DNA from 4 places in the Thalassotalea euphylliae genome. Region 1 is predicted to be linked to each of the others. Evidence: predicted binding sites of a transcription regulator. Region 1 holds the regulator's gene; each other region holds the start of a gene.
The links. Region 1 encodes sigma-54, which starts transcription at its own class of promoters, with help from an activator protein. Its sites were predicted from a motif close to GTTGGCACGNNNNTNGNNT; they were not measured.
Positions count from the first base shown of each region.

Region 2: DXX94_RS11725 (choice-of-anchor L family PEP-CTERM protein) is a predicted target of sigma-54. The motif match lies at 3,111-3,129, and genes of this name have one in related genera.
Region 3: DXX94_RS17160 (FimV/HubP family polar landmark protein) is a predicted target of sigma-54. The motif match lies at 4,019-4,037, and genes of this name have one in related genera.
Region 4: DXX94_RS05935 (GSCFA domain-containing protein) is a predicted target of sigma-54. The motif match lies at 4,005-4,023, and genes of this name have one in related genera.

Region 1 is NZ_QUOT01000001.1:1,758,256-1,763,636, forward strand. It holds gene DXX94_RS07900 (HPr family phosphocarrier protein) at 125-400, opposite strand; gene rapZ (RNase adapter RapZ) at 514-1,368, opposite strand; gene ptsN (PTS IIA-like nitrogen regulatory protein PtsN) at 1,382-1,834, opposite strand; gene hpf (ribosome hibernation promoting factor) at 1,838-2,125, opposite strand; gene DXX94_RS07920 (RNA polymerase factor sigma-54) at 2,153-3,661, opposite strand; gene lptB (LPS export ABC transporter ATP-binding protein) at 3,723-4,457, opposite strand; gene lptA (lipopolysaccharide transport periplasmic protein LptA) at 4,461-4,970, opposite strand; gene lptC (LPS export ABC transporter periplasmic protein LptC) at 4,936-5,381, opposite strand, start outside.
Region 2 is NZ_QUOT01000001.1:2,632,446-2,637,826, forward strand. It holds gene DXX94_RS11710 (DUF6482 family protein) at 1-124, opposite strand, end outside; gene DXX94_RS11715 (flavodoxin family protein) at 480-989, shown strand; gene DXX94_RS11720 (peptidoglycan-binding domain-containing protein) at 966-1,574, opposite strand; gene DXX94_RS11725 (choice-of-anchor L family PEP-CTERM protein) at 1,643-3,052, opposite strand; gene pgi (glucose-6-phosphate isomerase) at 3,497-5,128, shown strand; gene DXX94_RS11735 (hypothetical protein) at 5,169-5,381, opposite strand, start outside.
Region 3 is NZ_QUOT01000001.1:3,912,038-3,917,418, reverse strand. It holds gene DXX94_RS17160 (FimV/HubP family polar landmark protein) at 152-3,955, opposite strand; gene DXX94_RS17155 (aspartate-semialdehyde dehydrogenase) at 4,222-5,238, opposite strand; gene DXX94_RS17150 (4-phosphoerythronate dehydrogenase) at 5,286-5,381, opposite strand, start outside.
Region 4 is NZ_QUOT01000001.1:1,338,240-1,343,620, reverse strand. It holds gene fliD (flagellar filament capping protein FliD) at 1-239, shown strand, start outside; gene fliS (flagellar export chaperone FliS) at 282-728, shown strand; gene DXX94_RS05950 (hypothetical protein) at 730-1,044, shown strand; gene DXX94_RS05945 (motility associated factor glycosyltransferase family protein) at 1,081-3,243, shown strand; gene DXX94_RS05940 (GNAT family N-acetyltransferase) at 3,274-3,969, shown strand; gene DXX94_RS05935 (GSCFA domain-containing protein) at 4,081-5,381, shown strand, end outside.

The DNA of each region.
Region 1 (5,381 bases):
CGCTTGATGACAACTTGGCAACAGTTTAAACCATGTAGCATTAGTTACTGCACTGCCAGCAAGTGTATATGAGTTGCTTGTATTTTTCAGCTTTTAATTTGGCTAAGCCTAAGATTTTTCGACTTTATTCTGCTTCATCGAAGCGCTGGTTGATGAGTTGGCAAACACTTGCTAGGGCTTGCTCGGCATCATCACCATCGGCAGTTACCTTTACAACTTTACCTTGGCCACCCGCGAGCAACATGATTGCCATGATGCTACTCGCATCAGCGCTATTGCCATCTAAGGCTAAGGTAATTTGTGCACTAAATTGTTGGCTTAATTGCGCAAGCTTAGTGGCGGCACGGGCGTGTAATCCCAGTTTATTAATGATTTCAATATCTTTGGATACGCTTGCCATTGCAACCTCTTAGTTCTTGTTATTAGTAATTAGCGATTTGCGCTGCTTAGCTTACGTTGGTGCTTCGCTCAGCTTGCCTTAGTAATATGGCTCAGTGGTGAGCACAATGCTTGTTAAGTACTTTTTATCTCAATATCGCGATGACGCGATTGCACATCTTCACGCTCTTTGCGGAAGTTTCCAGCAAGTAATTCAGCAATATAGACTGAACGATGCTTACCACCAGTACAACCAATCGCTATTGTCACATAACTACGGTTATTTCGCTCTAGGTGCGGCAACCAAGTCATTAAAAAACTATTAATTTGCCAAACAAACTTAGTGACAATCGGCTGGCTAGCGAGAAAGTCACGGACGGGTTGGTCTAAGCCAGTTTGCGATTTTAACTCTTTGTCCCAGAACGGATTAGGGAGGAATCGTGCATCAAACACGTAATCAGCATCAGCAGGAATACCGTGTTTAAAGCCAAAGGATTCAAACACTAGCACCATAGCCCCTGTTTTCTTACCAAGTATGCGTTCACGTACGAGATCGGCTAACTGGTGCGGCGATAGCTGGCTAGTATTCATATATAAGTCAGCGCGAGTTGAAACAGGCTCAAGCAGTTTTTTCTCTAATTCTAATGCTTGGTCAAGTGCGATATTTTGTCTGATCAGCGGGTGCAAACGGCGTGTTTCGCTAAAACGACGGATTAGGTCGTTGTCGTTAGCATCAAGGTACAGAATGGTCAGCTCTACGGCAGCAGGCAGATAATCTAGAATCTCATGAACGTCTTTGGGCTCAGCCGGCAAATTACGAACATCGAGCGATACACCAACGTTTTCGTATTCGTTGATTACTGTATGGGTAAGCGCAGGTAGTAAGTTAACTGGAATATTATCAACGCAGTAATATCCTAAATCTTCCAGAACTCTGAGCGCAACAGATTTGCCAGAGCCTGAACGACCACTGACGATAATAAGTTTCATAGTGTGCTTACCGTTATTCCGCTTGGTTAATCAACTCGTAAAGTTCATGATTACTAGTACATTTACGAATTTTTTTATTGATTTGTTTGTTGCTAAGCAGCTTAGCAATACTTTGCAGCGTGGATAAGTGATCTTTACAACAGTCTTCAGGCACAAATAACGCCACGAAGATATCAACAGCGCGGTTATCAATCGCATCAAACGCCACTGGCTGTTCAGTGGTCATCAGTACTGCCACAACTTGATTCGTGCCAGTAAGGCGACCGTGTGGTATTGCAATACCATTGCCAATGCCTGTGCTGCCCATTTTTTCACGAGCCAGCAAACTTTGCAGCAATTCAAATGTTGAGTGTTCAGGGATGTGACTAGTTGCAATACTGCAAATTTGCTCGAGGATTTTCTTTTTGCTTGACAGTGGGACTGCACAGGATGTGCAGTCCTCGGTTAGTATATCTTGCAGCTTCATAGTTTAATGCTGAGTAATTTTTCCTTTGTATTTAAGGATTTGGCGGTCAAGTTTATCAATGAGCGAGTCAATTGATGCGTACATGTCTTGATTTTGTGCTGAGGCGTGAACCTCTGTGCCGTTGAGGTGAACTGTCGCCTCGGCTTTTTGGTTTAATTTTTCTACGGTAAGAACGACGTATACATTGTTGATGTGATCGAAATGTCGCTCCAGCTTTGCAAACTTAGTGTTAACGAAATCGCGTAATGAATCTGTCACTTCTACGTGGTGGCCTGATAAATTAATTTGCATAAGCTTTATTCCTCATTGCTTGAATACTTAAAGTAGACTTTTTCTTTGATTTGACGGTGGAATAGATAAGGACTCTCGGTACTTAGCTATTGTCCGTCGCGCAACATTAATCCCTTGCTCTGCTAATAGTTCCGCCATTTTGCTATCACTTAATGGTTTCGATGGAGTTTCTGCTGAGACAAGCTTTTTAATTAATGCTCTGATAGCAGTAGATGAACATTCCCCTCCATTTTCCGTACTAACATGACTAGAAAAGAAGTATTTTAATTCGAAAATACCTCTAGGCGTGTGCATGAATTTTTGCGTGGTTACACGCGATATGGTTGACTCATGCATATCAACCGCTTCTGCGATGTCGTTTAACACCATCGGGCGCATCGCTTCTGGCCCGTATTCGAAAAAGCCTTGCTGACGCTGAACAATACAGTTTGACACTTTTAGTAGCGTTTCGTTGCGGCTTTCTAAACTTTTAATAAACCATTTGGCTTCTTGCAGGTTTGAACGGATAAACTGATTATCGTCCGATGACTTCATACTTTTGGTCATCGCTGCGTATTGCTGGTTAATTGATAATCTTGGTGCTGTACTTGGATTAAGCTCAACCACCCAGCGACCATTTTTCTTTTCCACAGAAACATCTGGGATAACGTACTGATCATCACCTTGCACTACCGCATCACCAGGTCTTGGGTTTAACGACTGGATCAGGCGCAGTGCCTCGCGCAGCTGGTCTTCCTTGAGCTTGGTTTTTCGCATTATTTGACGATAGTCACGATTACCCAATAAATCAATGTGCTCGCTAATGATCAGCTTACTTTCTGCTAAATACGGTGTGTCGTTATCGAACTGATTCAATTGAATCAATAAACATTCAGGAATAGAGCGCGCTGCGACCCCAATAGGATCGAACATATTAATACGCTTTAATACCGCTTCAACTTCATCAAGTTCAACTTCTTCAAGACCTAGACTTTCCAAAATATCTTCGGCAGAAACGGTTAGGTAACCAGCATCGTCAACGGCATCGATAATTGCCATAGCAATGGCTTCATCGGTTTCACTAAAGGGTGTTAGCTCCATTTGCCAGTGCAAGTGGTCTTGAATAGAATCGGTGGTTTCACCTTGATAAACGTAGTCATCACTGCCTGCAGTGCCAATGCCTGAGCTACTTACACCTGCACTAAATGACTCATCCCAAGTGGTATCAATACTCAACTCTTCTGGAATGTCATTTTTTTCCATCGCCTCAGTAGTGCTGACCTCATCAGCGGTAGGCATAGCATCTTCAGAACCATCTGTTGTCACCTGCTCGGTCGTTGCCGTAGCAGAATAAGCATCGTCTATAGACTCGCTGTCATTACTTTCCGATGAGGCACTCGCCGACTCATCCACTTCAAGCAGTGGATTGCTCTCCAGCGCTTCTTGAATCTCTTGTTGAAGGTCTAATGTTGATAATTGTAGTAACTTGATAGCCTGCTGAAGTTGCGGCGTCATCGTAAGTTGCTGACCAATTTTTAACTGCAATGATGGACGCATTTAAGTCTAACGGTTTCCTTTTGTTGTATTCTTTTATTCAAGTAAAACGCTAATGATTTAACTATAGCGTGAATTGCTCACCTAGGTATACATCTCTTACTTGCTGATTCGCCAAAATTTGTTCTGAATCACCTTCAGCGATTAATTCTCCGTGACTAACGATATATGCATGCTCACACACATCAAGTGTTTCGCGGACATTGTGGTCAGTGATCAAAACGCCAATGCCACGCTGCTTTAAATGCAAAATAATCTTTTTAATATCACCAACTGAAATTGGGTCTACACCAGCAAAAGGTTCATCTAGCAAAATAAACAATGGGTCGGCCGCTAGCGCTCTGGCGATCTCGACACGACGACGTTCACCACCCGATAAACTCATGCCCGTATTATCTCTTATATGGCCGATATTGAATTCTTCAATAAGCAATTCAAGTTTTTCTTCACGCTCAACTTCCGTTAAGTCTTTGCGTGTTTGCAAGATCGCCATGATGTTTTGATAAACCGTCAGTTTGCGAAAAATAGACGCTTCTTGCGGCAAATAGCCAATACCGCGACGCGCGCGCTCATGCATAGGCAACAAAGTTAAATCATCTGCCCCTAAAGTGATTTCACCGCTATCGTTCGGCACTAAGCCAACAATCATATAAAACGACGTGGTTTTACCCGCACCATTAGGGCCAAGTAAACCCACAATTTGTCCAGTACTGACCGACAAGCTGACATTTTTAACAACCTGTCGACCTTTATAAGCTTTTGCTAAGCCAGACGCGGTAAGTGTTACTTCTTGTGTCATCGGCTATTTATCACTTTTTGCTTTAGGTTTTAAAATAGTGGTTACCGACTGGTTACTGCCACCTTCGGCTTCCAATTGCTCGGTTAGCGTGTTGTACACGATTTTTTCACCACTAACCTCACTACCTGCTTGCGTCAGCAATGCATTGCCCGAGATGGTGATAGTGAAAGTTAAAGGCTCATATTTAATTTCGTTGGCTTGCAAACGAATCTTACTGCCATCTTCAAGCAGTTGTTCAAATGTTGCAGGTTGCCCTTTAGCCACATAGGTTTGTACGTCTTGATCTTTTTGACTAAAAACTTGCACGAGGTCAGCTTTAATTTTCAATGAACCTTGTGAAATCACTACATCATCTAAGTAGCTGGCAATTTTGTTCTTTAAGTCACCTGCTTGACGCCCTGCCGAGATATGAATTTCTTGCTCAAGGTCAATTTTTGCAGCAAGTGCCGGAGTGCTGATCACACTCGCGAGCGCTAGGCTAGCTAGCAGCTTTTTTATAAATAGTTTGTACATGCTCGGTCAATGTCATTTGTTTAGTGTTTAAGTCTATAATCAGCCCAGAACCATACATAGTAAAGTCTTTTCCCTGAATCAATATGGTTTGATCAGAGCTAATAATATTGGTGTTCAAATCCAGTTCTAAGTATTTACAGTGAATTTCCTTAATCAAACTGTCTGGCTCTGTCGCCATTAATGTCACACGGTTTTTTAATACCACGCGATTATTGTTATAAAGCGTGCCTTCAAGTGCTTCGAGTTGCCATGGTGCCGAATCATTTTTTGGATACACAGTATATTTAGGCTGTTCAAAGTGAGTAAATGCTAACTCAGCATAGTGTTCCATGCGCTCGGCAATAACATGGTGCGATAATTGGCCGCTCTCGCTGTAGATATCACTATTAAGCGCTTCTGCAATAAAGTCAG
Region 2 (5,381 bases), 870 kb from region 1:
ATTGCCAAACCACATGTTCACAGCCGTCAATCACAACAATCGCTTGATACAAGGCTTGTTCAAGTGAGTTGATAATTAACTTATCGATTGGCGTGGTTAGCAGGTCTTTATATAGCAGTTTCACGTGGTTACTCGGTTATACGGTGTTGTTTTATGCTTACTCTGTTTGATTAGTGTACGACGCTTTGCCGCTGTTTGATCAATACCAAGGTACTTCACCTCTGAACCAAACATTAATATTCATTTGTTACTTGATCTCAACTTACGTTGAGGTTTTAGGCTTGTGTCTTTCTTATACCAATTGAATTAATGAGTTGATCAATTACGGCGTAGGAAAAAAGTTTCATAAACAAGGCGTTATTTTTTGGTAACTAGTTATTCTAATTTCAAAAATAACAACACAGTTGATGAGCGTTTTAAGCAGCTAGAATGATCAAGTATTTATTGAAATTGGTATTGTTTAATAGAAGGAACAAAACATGAGGATAGCCATTGTCTTAGGCACGAGTAGGTGTGAAGGAAACACTGCTAAATTGGTTAATGACTTCATTAGCAATTGTGAGCACCATGTGTCGCTTTATCTGCTAAGTGATTTCCACATACTGCCTTATGACTATAAGTTTGCTAATCAAACGGATGATTTTTCAACATTGATCGATGAAGTGGTAACAAAGCATGATGTTATTTTGCTCGCCTCACCAATTTACTGGTATTCACCGAGCGCACAGATGAAAGTGTTTATGGATCGATTAACGGATTTGTTGGAAATCAATAAACCGCTTGGCAGGCAATTGAAAGGCAAGGCTGCGGGCGTTATCGCGACAGGCGTCGACGAGCAACCTACTCACTGTTTTGAACAAATTTTTAGTCTAACGTTTAAGTACCTAAATATGCGTTATTTGGGCATGATTTATGAGCCATGCCCTGAAGATGACTGCAATGTTAAAATCAAGCAATATGAATCGCTAATTCAACGCTTTCAAGAATAAACTTGCGAGTGTCGCTTGATCAGGCATACCTGTTTCTTTTAGGCCCAGTTTTTTTTGATAGGCCAGAAATGCTTTACTATCGATTGTAGTAAACTGTTTGCCATCTACCTCATCTTTATAAAAGCCCATAGCTTTTAGTCGTTGTTTTGCTCTTAACAATATTTCTTCGTAATGAAAGCCTACCGCATCACCAACTTGAATCTTTACGATCGTATCCTCTTCGTTGAGCCTAATAGGAAAAATAGACTTTATTAGTGAGTTAGCGGCATCAAAATACTTAATTTCAGGATTAGATTGGCAGTGCTTTTGTAATAGCATTAATAGCAACTCAGTCGTTTGCCAAGGCGAAATATCGTAGTTTTTGGCTTGGACTTGATTAAATGAGGTGATATATCCCTCTAGCCAGCCAGCATACAACAAAAAATCAGAATTTCTTTGTTCTGTAGCCGTTAAAAAGTCAGCACAAGACTTTCTTGCGGCCCCTTTTGCTGCAAATTTTCCATCTTTGTCAGCAGCTAGCACATTAGTGGTCAACGCCAGTAAGGTTAAGTTGATAGTAAATAAAAGTATTTTAATGTTCTTCATAATTTCCCTATTAAAAAGCCTAAGTAGAAATACTTAGGCTATTTTTATACAACAACTGCTTATAAATACTAAATCTTTCTTCTACGTAAGGCTAATCCACCCAAGCCTAAGCTAATTATCAGGATAGACGCTGGTTCAGGGATATCGTTGGCATCTGACACAAATACCGTAATTGGATCTTGGGTAAATGACAAAGCGCCAGATTCGGCAAAAGAAACGCCGGTAACGAATGCTTGTGGGTTGTCTGGGTCCAAGGCTAGGTCAAGGTTAATACCTTGAATTGAGAATGTAGTTACTCCATTAAATCCATTAAGAACAAAGTCAAAGGTCTCACCTGAGTTAAGTGCAAACTGCCGCAACATATTGTTAAACATAAACTCCAAAATATAGCCGTCTGGGTCAGGAACCGCGTCAAATGGTGGTGCTGTAACCGTTGCAATAGCGAGGCTTGATGTATATGTATAACCGGATGCTACATCAGGATCAAACCAGATTGTTTCGCCTTGTTGAACATCAGGGAGACTAAAAACAAATGCCCCATCTTCATTCGTAGGGTTACTAGGGTCGGGTAAAATAGGCGTAAATGGCGATTCACCTAGCTCACCGAAACTTGCCAGAAAAATAGTTGAATCGTAGCCGCCATCAGAAGCATCTGCTAGCAGTAATCTAAAGGTATTTACTCCCTCTTGAACAGGTACATCAAATCTAAGTAAAGGGTTACCGTTAGGAGCTAGTACACCATCTAATTCAGTGCCAGGTAAAGGTAGAAAATCGGGGTGATTGATATTGATAGGTGCTAGTCCGTCTTCTGGCGATGCGCCTGTTGGTAATGCTCCAGCAACATTTTGACCATTTACAAACAGACCAAAGCCATCCACAAACCCTGAATTGACGAACTCAGGGAATTCTTCTGAACCAAAAGCACCGAAGAAGGTGATTGTTGAGGCGCTATCCTCATCAACAGTGAAGCTAATGTCGAGCTGAACGGGGTCGAAATGTTGAAGCTGGCCTGTTAAAGGAGACAGTTGATCGTTTTGTTCTTGACTTGCACTACTTCCATTGTCTAACCCAAATGAATTACTCGTATTTGGGCCGTCTTGATAACTTGTAACGTTACCGGTGCTAAAGACTATACCGCCAGCAGAAGGCAAGTTGTAAACACCGGAGGCATTAGTAAACAAGCCTGCTTGGTTTAATGGTGCGATTGGGTTGTCAAGGTTAACATTCCCATTTTCGCCTGGCCCACACCCTATTTCATCTTCACAATTACCCTCATCACCAGATTCTGAGCTAAATCCACCAGAGAGTATTGCAGAATTTATTGTGATCCCAGAACCCGGAACGAGAAGAGTGTTGGCGAGTTCAGTTGCATCTTGGCTGGCAGTAATGACTATTGCGTACGAAAACTGTGAACTGATCAAGCTAGCTAAGGCGCTAACTCCCAGCAGCGAGCGGATCAAACTACGTCTATTTCTCATGTTTTCTTCCTTTAAAATTATGATCATTGATAGTTTTTCTATTGGTCAGACGAGTTACAAGCAAAACATATGCCCAAACCGTTGGCTTTAGCTACGTTATTGAATTTATTGGGTTGTTTTTAAATGTTGTTGAAAAGCAACTGCTAAAGTGTAAATAAAATAGACGATTAGGGGGAGCTAGGTAAGTTTATAATCGTGATCAGTAGTAAAACTAGTGAAATGAAACCTTTCATCTATCGTTTCCTCTTAACAAATGAAGTAGGCTTTCATAGAGTTGCAAAGTTGATGCGTTATATTATTCATCGCTTTGTATATGTATTCATAGGCGATTTAAGGCCATGAATAAGTGTTGTTGAACGCTATAATGGTTAACCTTTGTCGCGAGTTTACGTAAACTAAAGCAAAAACAGGCGTACTTTTAGAATAATTATTGGGAAATCAACTATGCTCACTTCCTCTGCCGAGTGGAAAAACCTTCAAAAACATTATCAAGATATCGAAGATATTCATATGAAATCACTGTTTGAGCAAGACAGTGAGCGCTTCAACAAATATTCGATGACGGCGGCAGGGCTGACTTTAGATTATTCAAAGAATCATATTACCGAGCAATCCATTGAGCATTTAGTGGCGCTGGCTCAAGCTGCCAATGTTGAACAACAGCGTGAACGCATGTTTGCCGGTAGTGAAATTAATGTGACCGAACATCGCGCGGTACTGCATACGGCATTACGTAACTTCTCTGGCCAGCCAGTGTATGTTGATGGCAAAGATGTGATGCCTGAAATTGAACAAACACGTGCGCAAATGAAACGTTTTGTTGAAGCGGTATCAACTGGTGAAAAGAAAGGTTACAGCGGTAAGGCATTTACTGATGTTATCAGTATTGGTATTGGTGGCTCATTTCTTGGCCCTAAAATTATGTCAGAGGCGTTAAAACCTTATCGCCAAAAACACATTAATGTGCACTTTGTGGCTAACGTTGATGGCTGCCACTTGCAAGACGTCTTAGCGGGCTTAAACCCAGAAACCACGCTGATTATTACATCGTCAAAAACACTGACGACACAAGAAACTTTGCGTAATACCCAGTCAGCGAAAGAGTGGTTTTTACAAACAGCTACACAAGCCGATGTTGAATATAACTTTGCTTGTGTTTCAACCAATATCACCGCCGCACAAGAATTTGGTATTAATCCTGACAATATTTTCCCAATGTGGGATTGGGTCGGTGGTCGTTACTCGGTTTGGTCGGCAATTGGCTTACCGTTAGCACTTGCCATAGGTTACGAAAACTACCATGACTTTTTAACTGGCGCGTTTGAGCTTGATCAGCACTTTCAACAGGCACCGCTGGCGCAAAATATGCCAGTGATTATGGCACTGCTGGGCATATGGTACCGTAACTTCCACGGTGCTCAATCACAGGTATTACTGCCCTATTATCATTACTTACGTGGTCTTCCTGCCTATATTCAACAATTGGATATGGAAAGTAACGGTAAGTCGGTTAACTTAAATAATGAGGAAGCAGACTACGATACTGGCCCGATTATCTGGGGCAGTGAAGGTACGAATGGCCAACATTCATTCCATCAGTTGATTCATCAAAGTAAAACCCATATTCCTGTGGACTTTATGATGCCGCTTCACCCTGCGAGTGAATGTGCTAATCACCACGATATGCTAGCGGCAAACTGTTTTGGCCAAAGTCAGGCGCTGATGGAAGGGCAAAGTGAAGCACAAGTGATTGCTGCAATGAAAAAGGCCAAATGTAGTACGGAAGAGATCAAAAACCTCTCTAGCCACAAGGTGATGAAAGGTAATAAACCAAGCAATACCTTATTATTCGACCGCCTTGACCCAAAAACCTTGGGTAGCCTAATCGCTTTGTATGAGCAAAAAGTGTTCGTGCAAGGGGTGATTTGGCAGATTAACTCGTTTGATCAGTGGGGTGTAGAGTTAGGTAAAGCACTTGGTAATCAAGTGTTAAGTAAACTCGCAGATACCAATGCTAAGTTGACGATGGACGGCTCTACCAACGGCTTAATTTCGCTTTATCGAGCGCGAAAATAACACCTTTTCTCTATAACCGGCTTACTAAAGAATGCACGCTTTAACGTTTATATCTTTGGTAAGCAGGGTGAAACTCTAGGTAATCACACCAAACACTAAAGCTCTTTGCCGTGAAACGTTTATCCGTTGCGCGGTACCATCTCGACGCCCCTCTTGGCGGTAATACAAATTTAATACTGCGACCGTCAATGGCAACATAGCACGCCAATTCGCGTGTTGTTTCATTGGTTACTTTAACGCGGACAAAACCATC
Region 3 (5,381 bases), 2.2 Mb from region 1:
AAATAATTTGGCGCGCATTATCCTAGATTTAAAAGCCGATTGCCATAGCGGATAGCCCTTTGCCAAAGACATAAAAAAGTCGCTTTTTTATCAAGCGACTTCTTTTCGTTGGCTGCCTCATTCTAGATAAGGTTAATCAAGGGTTAGCGAGTTATTTAAGGTTTTCCAACAATTGCTGCGCCTCGTATTGCTGTTGAGCATCACCGTTATCAACGACATCCATTAGGATGACTTCTGCATTTTCATTGTCGCCAATTTCTAAATAGACCTTAGCGAGATCTAATTTAGCGGTAATTCCGTTATCGTCATCATCAACGTCAATATCATTTACGTCGTTGGTAAATTCTGGGAATTCATTTAAGCCAACGTCGATATTAGTTTTTTGATATGGCTCGCTGGTACTTGGCTGTAAGCTATCAGATAACAGAGAATCAACGGAAACAAAGTCATCGTCCTTATTTTCATTTGATTGTGACGTTTGACTTGTATCATCAAGCAGATCAATTTCTAACTCATTCTCCAGCTCATCTGCTAACGGGTTATCATGCGCTTGACTGTCTTCAATCACAAGTTCATCACCAATATCTAACTCGTCAGATAAATCAAAGCCGCTGTCGTCATCAGATGATGTTGACTCTTCTTCAATATTGGCCAGCAGTTCATCAAAGTCTAAGCTATCAAGCTCTTGAATATCTTTTATTTCATTCGCTTCTGTGACTTCTTCTCGTTCAGCTTCGCCTTCAGCTAACAAATCGGCAAGTACATTGCTGTCAGTAAAGTCCGGCGATAGTTCTACCGTCGCATCAACGTCTTTTTCGTCATTAAGCAATTCTGACAGGGTTGATTCATCAAAATCAGTTGCTAAATCCGCAGTTATATCATCTTGGCTATCTTGCAATACTTCGGTATTTTCAATGCCCTGCAAGTCATCAGTAGCTGCTTCAAGTTCCGTATCTAAATCAGAACGCTCAGTTTCTGCCGCTAAATCACTGGTTTCAATACCTGATAACAAGTCATCGCCAATATCGAGTTCATCTTCAGCTTGCTCTTCATCAAGATCCGCCTGAACATCGGCAATGAGGTTGTCGATATCAATGTCATCTGACATTTCATCTGCAGCCATGTCAGCTTCAGCTTGCACTTCAGGCTCTGGCTCTGTCACCTCTGGTTGAGCTTCATCAACTGTGTCATTAGTAGCAGTAGGCTCCGACATAGCATCAGTATCATCGCCATGCATGTCGCTAAAGTCGGCATTTAAAAATGGAGCCACATATTCTTCGGTAAATGCCTCTATTTGTGCGTGATGTTCAGACAATTCTTCTTCATCAGAATCTAACAATTGGTCGATATCAGCAGCATCATTTACATCAATATTTTCTGCCAGTTGATCGGCTGCCAATTCAGCGTCGCTAGCATCAGAATCTGCACCACTATCACCCATTTCACCGTTGATACTGTTAAGCAATGCGTCAATATCGTCCGGATCGGTGATCTCCATATCACTGTCGTCAACTTGTGATACTTGCGGAGTCTCACTGTCGCCATTAATGCTGTCTAAAAGTGCATCAATATCGTCAGGGTCGGTAACATCAGCGCCATCTGGAATCTCATCAGCAGCATTTGCCTCTGTCGCTTCTGGCTTGGCTGGTGTATCGCCATTAATGCTTTCTAAAAGCGCATCAATATCATCTGGGTCGGTAACATCAGCACCATCTGGAATCTCATCAGCAGCATTTGCTCCGGGCGCTTCTGGCTTGTCTTGTGTATCGCCATTAATGCTTTCTAAAAGCGCATCAATATCGTCTGGGTCGGTAACATCAGCGCCATCGGGAATATCATCAGCAGCACTTGCTTCGGTTGCTTCTGGCGCAGCTGGTGCATCGCCACTAATACTATCTAAAAGCGCATCAATATCATCTGGGTCGGTAACATCGGCGCCGTCTGGAATCTCATCAGCAGCACTCGCCTCGGGCGCAGCTGGTGCATCGTCATTAATACTATCTAAAAGCGCATCAATATCATCTGGGTCGGTAACATCGGCGCCATCTGGAATCTCATCAGCGGCACTTGCTTCGGTTGCTTCTGGGGCAGCTGGTGCATCGTCATTGATACTATCTAAAAGCGCATCAATATCGTCTGGGTCGGTAACTTCAGCGCCATCTGGAATCTCATCAGCAGCACTTGCCTCCGGCGTAGCTGGTGCATCGTCACCAATACTATCTAAAAGCGCATCAATATCGTCTGGGTCGGTAACATCAGCGCCATCTGGAATCTCATCAGCGGCACTTGCTTCTGGCGCAGCTGGTGCATCGTCATTGATACTATCTAAAAGCGCATCAATATCGTCTGGGTCGGTAACATCGGCGCCGTCTGGAATCTCATCAGCAGTACTTGCCTCGGTCGTAGCAGGTGCATCGACATCAGCAACATCATCAGTCGCACCAGAAAGTAATGCGTCAAGGTCATCTTGTCCCAGTTCACCATCAGCTAACGGCTCACTATCTTCTTCTAGAGCAACTAGATCGTCAGCTTCATCTTCAGCTGAGCTTTCATCATCAGCGCCAAGCCCCGAAAGCAGATCGTCAAGATCACTTTGATCTAGTTGACCACCATCAAGTGCCTCGCCTTCCTCTTCTACCTTATTATCTGCGTCACCATCCTCGCTACCATCATCACCCGAAAGCAGATCATCGAGCATGCTTTGATCGAGCTCACCACTTTCTAGCGGCTCACTTTCTTCTTCAACTTTTTCCAAGTCATCATCAAGCGAAATATCTTCTAGGTCATCTAGTTCATCTAGCTCATCGTCTAAATGAATAACTTCATCGCTTAAATCATCATTAAGCAAGTCATCACCAAGATCGTCGATATCATCAGAGAATAAATCATCTGTTTCATCGTCCGACTCAGTTAGATCAATGGAAAGCTCATCATCAAGCGACAGCTCGCCATCAAGTGATAAGTCTTCCTCTATTGCTTCACTTGCCACTTCTTGCGCTGGAGCTTCTGGTGGCATATCTGATGGCGCGGCTGGTTTTTCCAGCGTCATTTCTTCCACTGGCTCTTCTTTTGCTTGCTTTTTACGGCCAATAAAGAAGGCAATTACGCCAGCGATTAATAGTGCTGGCAAAGTACCCATTAGCACTTTGAACCACAAGCTCGACATCCAATTTTGCTGCTCAAGCTCGGCTTGCTGCTTTTCTAGCAACAATTGGCGTTCGCGCTCTTCAGCTTTTACTAACAACTCTTTTTGCAGCTGCAGCATACTGTCCATTTGTGCCTTAACTTCTTGCCCTTTTGCCACTTCACCTTGCATTAAAGTTAATTGGTCATTGAAGTTAGCAAGTCGCTGACGCAGCGCCTCATTTTCTTGCAAAATCGCTTGAAGGCCATCAATCGAGTCTAAAACATCACGTTGAATAGTATCGAGTTTTTGACGCTGCTCGGTGTCATAGGTTTGTAGTTGTTGATTAATTTCGCCTTTAGCTGCGTCTAGGTCTTTCTTTTTAACAACCAATTCTTCCGGTTTGATTGGTACCACTGGCTCAGCTTTTTTGGCAATTTTTCCTTGCCACTTTTTGTCGTCGCTTACCGCACTATTTTTGGCGATATAAGGGTCAATCAGACGAATTTTTTCAATCGGTGGAACCAGTAAATACTGGCCATTAATTAAGTGGTTACGGTTGTTATCGGCAAAGGCATTTGGGTTCATCTCATACAAAGCCTGCATAACTTGATAAACCGTCACTGAAGGGTCTGGTCGGATCGCTAACGCGATTTTCCATAGTGTATCGCTGCTGGTTATAGGACCATAGCGGTCATGAGGAAAAACATCTGTGCTTTTGGGCCCGCGAATTCGAATTCCGGTATCTTGTGCTGAAACCGAAGGCGTACTCGCCAATAAAAGTCCAACGATTAACACCTGCAACAAGCACAGGCTAAGTAAGCGCAGCATTAAGTCTTTCCTAATTATTCTAATAAATTGCCAAAAAACTGGCGGTTACACCCAGCTAGAGCAAAGCAAAGTTTATTCCAAGTCTCGGCTATCGTCTATGCTAGCGATAAATAGATATGCGTAGCAAGCGGTAAAACCCTGTCCTTGATCAAGAATTCAATCACTTTCTGCCAAGAACAGCGTAAATAAACGGCAACAAAAAAAGGGTTAACCGCTAATGTTAACGGCTAACCCTTCTATTTCTTTACGAATTTTTGTAATGTGTATTACAAGTATTCTTTAATTAATAGCTCAGCAATTTGAATACTGTTTGTTGCCGCCCCTTTGCGCACATTGTCTGCCACAACCCATAAGTTAATACCATTCGGGTGGCTAATATCTTCGCGAATACGACCAACAAAAGTCTCGTCTTTGCCGCTCGCATCACCAATTTGCGTTGGGAAGTCTTGATCGTCTTCACATAACACCACACCCGGAGCTTGGCTGAGCAGGGCTTTTACTTCTTCAGCTGAAGTTTGTGTGCGAGTTTCAATGTGAATAGCTTCAGCGTGGCCATAGAATACAGGTACACGTACAGCCGTTGGGTTAACCAAAATATTTTCGTCGCCAAAAATCTTTTTAGTCTCCCACACCATTTTCATTTCTTCTTTGGTGTAACCGTTATCTTGGAATACATCGATTTGTGGGATTACGTTAAAGGCAATTTGACGTGAAAAGCTTTTGCTTTCAACCGGCTTGCCACTTAATAAGTCAGCACATTGCTTAGCTAACTCATCCATTGCTTCCTTACCCGCACCAGAAACTGATTGATAAGTACAAACGTTGATGCGATCAATACCGGCAGCGTCTTGAATTGGTTTTAACGCCACCATCATCTGAATGGTTGAACAGTTAGGGTTAGCAATAATATTGCGATTGCGGTAATCAGCTAGTGCACCAGGGTTTACTTCTGGTACAACTAACGGAATGTCTGGTTCGTAACGAAATTCTGACGTGTTATCAATCACGATACAACCTGCATCGCCTGCCATTGGGGCATATTTTGCTGACGTAGCACCACCTGCTGAGAAGAAACCAATTTGCGCTTGGCTCCAATCAAAATTGTCAGCATCAAGCACTTCAATGCTTTCACCGTTAAATTCAATAAACTGACCAGCAGAGCGCGCACTCGCAAGTGGATAGAGTTTGTTTACGGGAAAGTCACGTTGTTCAAGAATTTCAATAATGGTTTTACCCACGAGTCCCGTTGCACCAAGTACACATACATCATATTTTTGCGCCATGCTATTTTTCTTCCTCTATCTTACGTTTATCTTATTTTTACTAATCTTTAGGCGTTATCAGCCAGCCTATTAAAGCCCAGTTGAACCAGCGTATTCAATGAGCTGTTTTCGCCTGAAATTGCCAACGAAGAAAATTCCCGACG
Region 4 (5,381 bases), 420 kb from region 1:
CAGCAATTGTTGATAATTATGTCGATTCTGACGGTGTTTTGACCCAGCGACAAACATCGTTGAATGAGCAAATATCCGATGTCGGTGATGAACGCATAGCCTTTAATGAGAGGTTGGCTGATTATGAGGCTCGATTAATAGCTCAGTTCACCGCGTTAGATTCAGCAGTTGCAGGCTTTAATTCAACTAGAGATTTTGTGTCCAATGCCCTGAGAACTACAACAAGTAGTGATTCATAAAGAGGTGCGGCACTGAAACACTCAATAGAATAGGTATTGATTATGAGAAATAATTTAAAAGCTTACCAAAAGGTTAACCGCGATAGTGGTTTAACTGCCGCTGATCCACACACAGTAATTTTGATGCTTTATAACGGTTTGCTGGAAAATATTGCAATCGGTAAAGGGGCTATTGAGCGTAAAGACTTAGCGTTGAAAGCAACTGCATTAACTAAAGCAATTAACATATTGAACTCATTAGAAGATTCACTCGATAAAGATTCTGAACCGACGATTTCAAATAACTTTAGTAATTTATACGGTTACTGTATCGAACAACTTATGTCAGCTAGTGTATCTCTTGATATTGCAGTGCTGGATCAAGTTGCGGAGTTTTTAATTCCATTGCGCGATGCTTGGCAAAATATTTCTGAGCAAGACAAACAAGCTGGTTTTGCGAAGCTCAACGAACGAGATAACTCTGTAGCCGCTAGCGGTGTGGGGTCATAGTGTGTTAGATAGAAAGTTTCAAAAAGTTAAGCATCTGACCACACAGATCAATGACTTTATTGAAGCTTTTAATATTGAAGGCTGTACTTTGCTACTCGAGCAGCGGTTATTGCTGCTACGTGATATAGAAAGTGAAGTTACGGCCCTTTCTCCAACAAGCGCTGAAAGAGCTGAGTTTACAGAATTACTACGGTGGTTAGAGAAAGAAGATAAAAAGCCACATCAAAAAGCGGTAGAATTTAAGTCAAAATATCAACAAAAACTGTCAAAGCAAAAAAAAACTAATTTTGCGATTAAGCAATATACTTCTCTTTAATCCCTTCTCGACGGTTTTATTATTGGGTTATTAGTCATGTCTGAAAATCATGAATCATTAAGTCTTCTTGAAAAAATAGCTAAGCTCGAGGAAAGGGCAAAAGTAATTGGACAACAAGTAAATCGTGTCGCTCAAGACGAGTCAACATTGCAGCAATGTGCTGATCGTATGTCATTATTAGTGTGTGACGACGATACATTGTTTGAACAGTTTCAACTAAATATGGCTGCCTTCAAGCGTTTTGATCCTAATATTTTTGAGTTTTTCGAAACATATCAGCCGAGTCGATATATTGTTGATATACATGAGGGTTTTCCAAACATAATTGATTTGGAGACTCGCCAATATATTTATAAATACCCTGCTTATTTGATGGCGAGTACTCAGGTCGCCTCTTATCAACAAGCACCACAGTCTGCGTCGGCGATGTTTGACTCAAACGAGCAAAATGAGCCTGGCTTTATTCACTCTGATTCATTGACCAAAATTTTAAAACTTTTGGCGGACAGAATGGAAAAAAACGATGGTGCGACGAGAAGGCTCTCCAAGTTTGTTAACTCTACCATGATATTCGGTGTTGGTAATGGCTATCACATCGAACTGCTCTGTGCTCAGCACAACATCAAAAATTTGTATATTTTCGAGCCAGAACTCGATTTATTTTATGCGTCGCTTTTTATCGCCAATTGGCATCAAATTCTTTCCAAAGTTGAGCAGCTCGACCTTAATATCCATATTTCATTGGGTGATACCGAAGACACCTTTTTTCAAAATGTGCTTAAACGGAGCGATATCTATGGCCGTTATGATATGGCAAAGATGTTTGGCTTTATTCATTACCATACTGAAAAAATTAATGGCTTAGTTAAAGTCTTTAAAGCTAGATTTCGCGAAACTATTCAAGGCTGGGGCTTTTTTGATGATGCAGTGATGTCAAATAGCCATATGCTGACTAGCATGAAGCAAGGTGTGCCTATCTTAAAGAAGAAAGCCTTGCTCAGTAATCCTTTGGCTGATTGTCCGGTGTTTATTGTTGGTAATGGTCCATCACTTGATCAGCTAGTCGACTTTATTAAAGAGAATCAAGAAAAGGCCATTGTCATTAGCTGTGGTAGTGCCTTAGGTGCCTTATATCAATATGGCATCACGCCAGATATTCATTGTGAACAAGAGCGTACCTCGCCAATTGCTGAACAGTTAGAGTATTACTGTCCTCAAGAAACGCTAGACGAATTGATTCTTTGGGGGCCATCAACATTGCACCCTGATGTTTATGCAAAGTTTCCCGTCAAACTTATGGCACCCAAAGGTAGTGAGCCTTCTGAACCATTGTTAATGGAAAGTAGCCTGGCTCACTTATTTGAAATACATAATTACATCAATCCAACAGTAGCTAATACAGCCACTTCTATTGCTGTGGCTTTAGGTTTCAATGATATCTACTTATTAGGTGTGGATTTAGCACACAAAAAGGGAGGGGTGCATCACAGTGCAAAGAGTATGTATTACAGTGAGGAAGGCGAAGATTTATCACTGTACGACTCCAACGATGTTTTGGAAAATGAACTAGAAGGTAATTTTGGTGGAATATTCCATACCGACTCATTTTTTGGTGGTTCAAAACGCGTGCTCGAATGGCTTATTGGCAACAATACTGAGCTAAGCTTTAAAAATTTGTCTGACGGTGCTTTGATCAAAGGTGCTCAGCCACTAAGAGTCGAAGTCGCTGAGATAAAGACAGATATCATTGAAGAAAAGCGCAAGCAGCTAAAAACGTTGGTTACAGACAGTACTTATCTAGACGATGGGTCTTATTATCAAGAGCTCGCTGGTGAACTGGACACGCAGGGCTATGAGGAGTTTTGTTTACTGCTGATTAAAGCTATTGATGAGTTAGATGATAGCTTTGAAGGCTGTCTCAAATTGTTGAAACAGCATTTTATGCTGCTAATTGATGAAGAGTTGTGCAATAGAGAAATTTTCTACTATTTGCTTAAGGGTAGTGTATTACATATGCAGGCTATGTTAATTCGTCTGCTATATGAAGCCGTTGAAGAAGCTGATGCAATTGAAGATTTTAAGCAAGCACTTGCCCACTATCGAGAATTTTTAGCCAAAACCATAATCTACTACAAGGAAAATGCGCTAAAACCTCATTACTATGAAACGAATTGGTTTGCACCGTTAACCAAAAAATAATTTGCAGATGTTATAAGGTTGTAAAGATAGATGATTAAACCTTTAGATGTATTCATTGCCGGCGAAGTCATGGATTTGTGTGTGCCAACAGAAGAGTTTGCTCGCGACTCTAATTGGTACAAGTGGTTTAATGATAAAAAAATAACTCGCTATCTCGATCAAGGCGTTTTTCCTAATACTCCTGCAGGGCAGGTGGCCTTTTTCACCCAACAACACCAAGAGCGTTTAATTCTTATTGTTGCTAATAAACAGGGAGAGTACATGGGGGTGGTATCGCTTTCATGTATCGACTTGGTAAAAAAACACTGTGTTATTGCACTAGTGGTTGACAGCAAAGTAGACAAACGAAACTCTCCCTTTATTGCGCTAGAAGCGATAGCGAGAATTTCGGAACATGCCTTTGAGTACTTAGGTATTACGCGCATTGAAGCTGGCCAGCATATCGATTTGACCGGTTGGCAGCAACGCATGGAACTAGTGGGTTATAAATTTGAAGGTATTCATCGAAACAAATTTGTCAAAGGGATGGAAGTTACGAATGAAGCTACTATCGCTTGTTTACTCGAAGACTATCACTATATTTCAAAGTTCCGTGGCGGGTTATGGGATTCGGCAGAGAAGATGAAAACGCGATATAAAAATCTTCCCCAAAAGGCGTTTATGGATTTGTATAACGAGTTTTATCGTGAAAACTCTGATTATTACGAGCAGCTATTTAGCAACTAGCATGTAATAAAACAAGAGATCATTAAATTTAGTTAGTCGGCTCATTTCTGGTTTGGTAGTTGCTAGAAGTTGGTATTCAGTGTCAAATTACCGCCTATGGAGAGGTCAATTATGTCTGACGTTAATCTTGAAGAGAATTTACTTGAAGTAGAAGGTGAGATATACAATATCAAACCGGGGGCTGATAAAGCTGTTGTTAAATATTTTGGCGAAGACCATGGCTATCGAAGCGCCGCCGAAAAAGCCCAAGCAAAATTCGAACGAGAGACAATCGACACGACACTTGTTAAAGATCATATCAAGTGTATTCCTAACCTGTTACCTGCAGAACTGTGCCAATCGTTAATCGAGGAGTTTGAAGGCGACTCTGAGGGCATACAACACGAAAGCGTTGCTGAACTTCTGTTAACCCAAGTGTTCACGGATGAAATTGACGCTCATATTCGTTCATATTTTGGCAGTGAATACTGTGTTTTTTGGTGGTCTATTTATAAAATCGAAAGTACGGATGAAGAAACCGGATATTCAACTAAGTGGCACTGTGATGGTGGGCCCGAGAAGCATTTAAAGGTTATCACCTACTTAAATGGTTTTGATGAACACGGCAGTGACACCGCATATCTTGATAAAGAAGCGACAGATAAGTTAAAAGAAGTCGGTTACATTTTTGCAAGTGTTGAAAAACGCTCTCTTAACATTGAACCGTTATGCAAAAAGTTAAATGTAGACTACCAGCCAATGGGCGTGAAGCCCGCTGCTGGTGATACTATTATCTTCAACCCATTTGAAATCGCCCATCGTGCAAAAACACCAGTACCAGGCAAGCCTAGATATGCGTTGAACTTTTGCCTTGTTCCTAGTGAAATTCATTGGAAAACGGTAGCAGAACAATACTACTTTCCTGCATACGATTGTCAGGACTTTAGAAAGTTTGCGCCAATTGTGAAAAAGATCACAAAAGACCAAGCATTAGACCTCAATTACGTTGAAGTGGGCTTGAACTTTCAGGTTGAAAACCTTCAACATGCACGGTTTATTATTGAAAATGTTATCAAGACACCTAAGCCAGCGTGGCTACTTGTAAACTACCTTGAAAGAAATGATCCAACACTTGTTTCAATTACTAGTATTTTCGACCTTTTAAGGTTCATTAAAAAAGTCGCTTTAGAGCAGTTGCACTGGGAGAAATTTTTACAAGCAGAGTGGCTTGATGCATTAAAAGATATTAGTAGCTTTGAGCAAAATTTTAATGACTCAAGAAGCCGATATAGCCAAGCTGACAAGCCAAATCCCAATGCGATCTTCTGGCCAAGCCCTGTGCATGAAAAGTATCCTCAGTCAAAATTTGAGATTCTGCCCTATGTGCGCAAAGAGCCAATTATGGATTTAGATACACCGATAGGCTCGGCGGG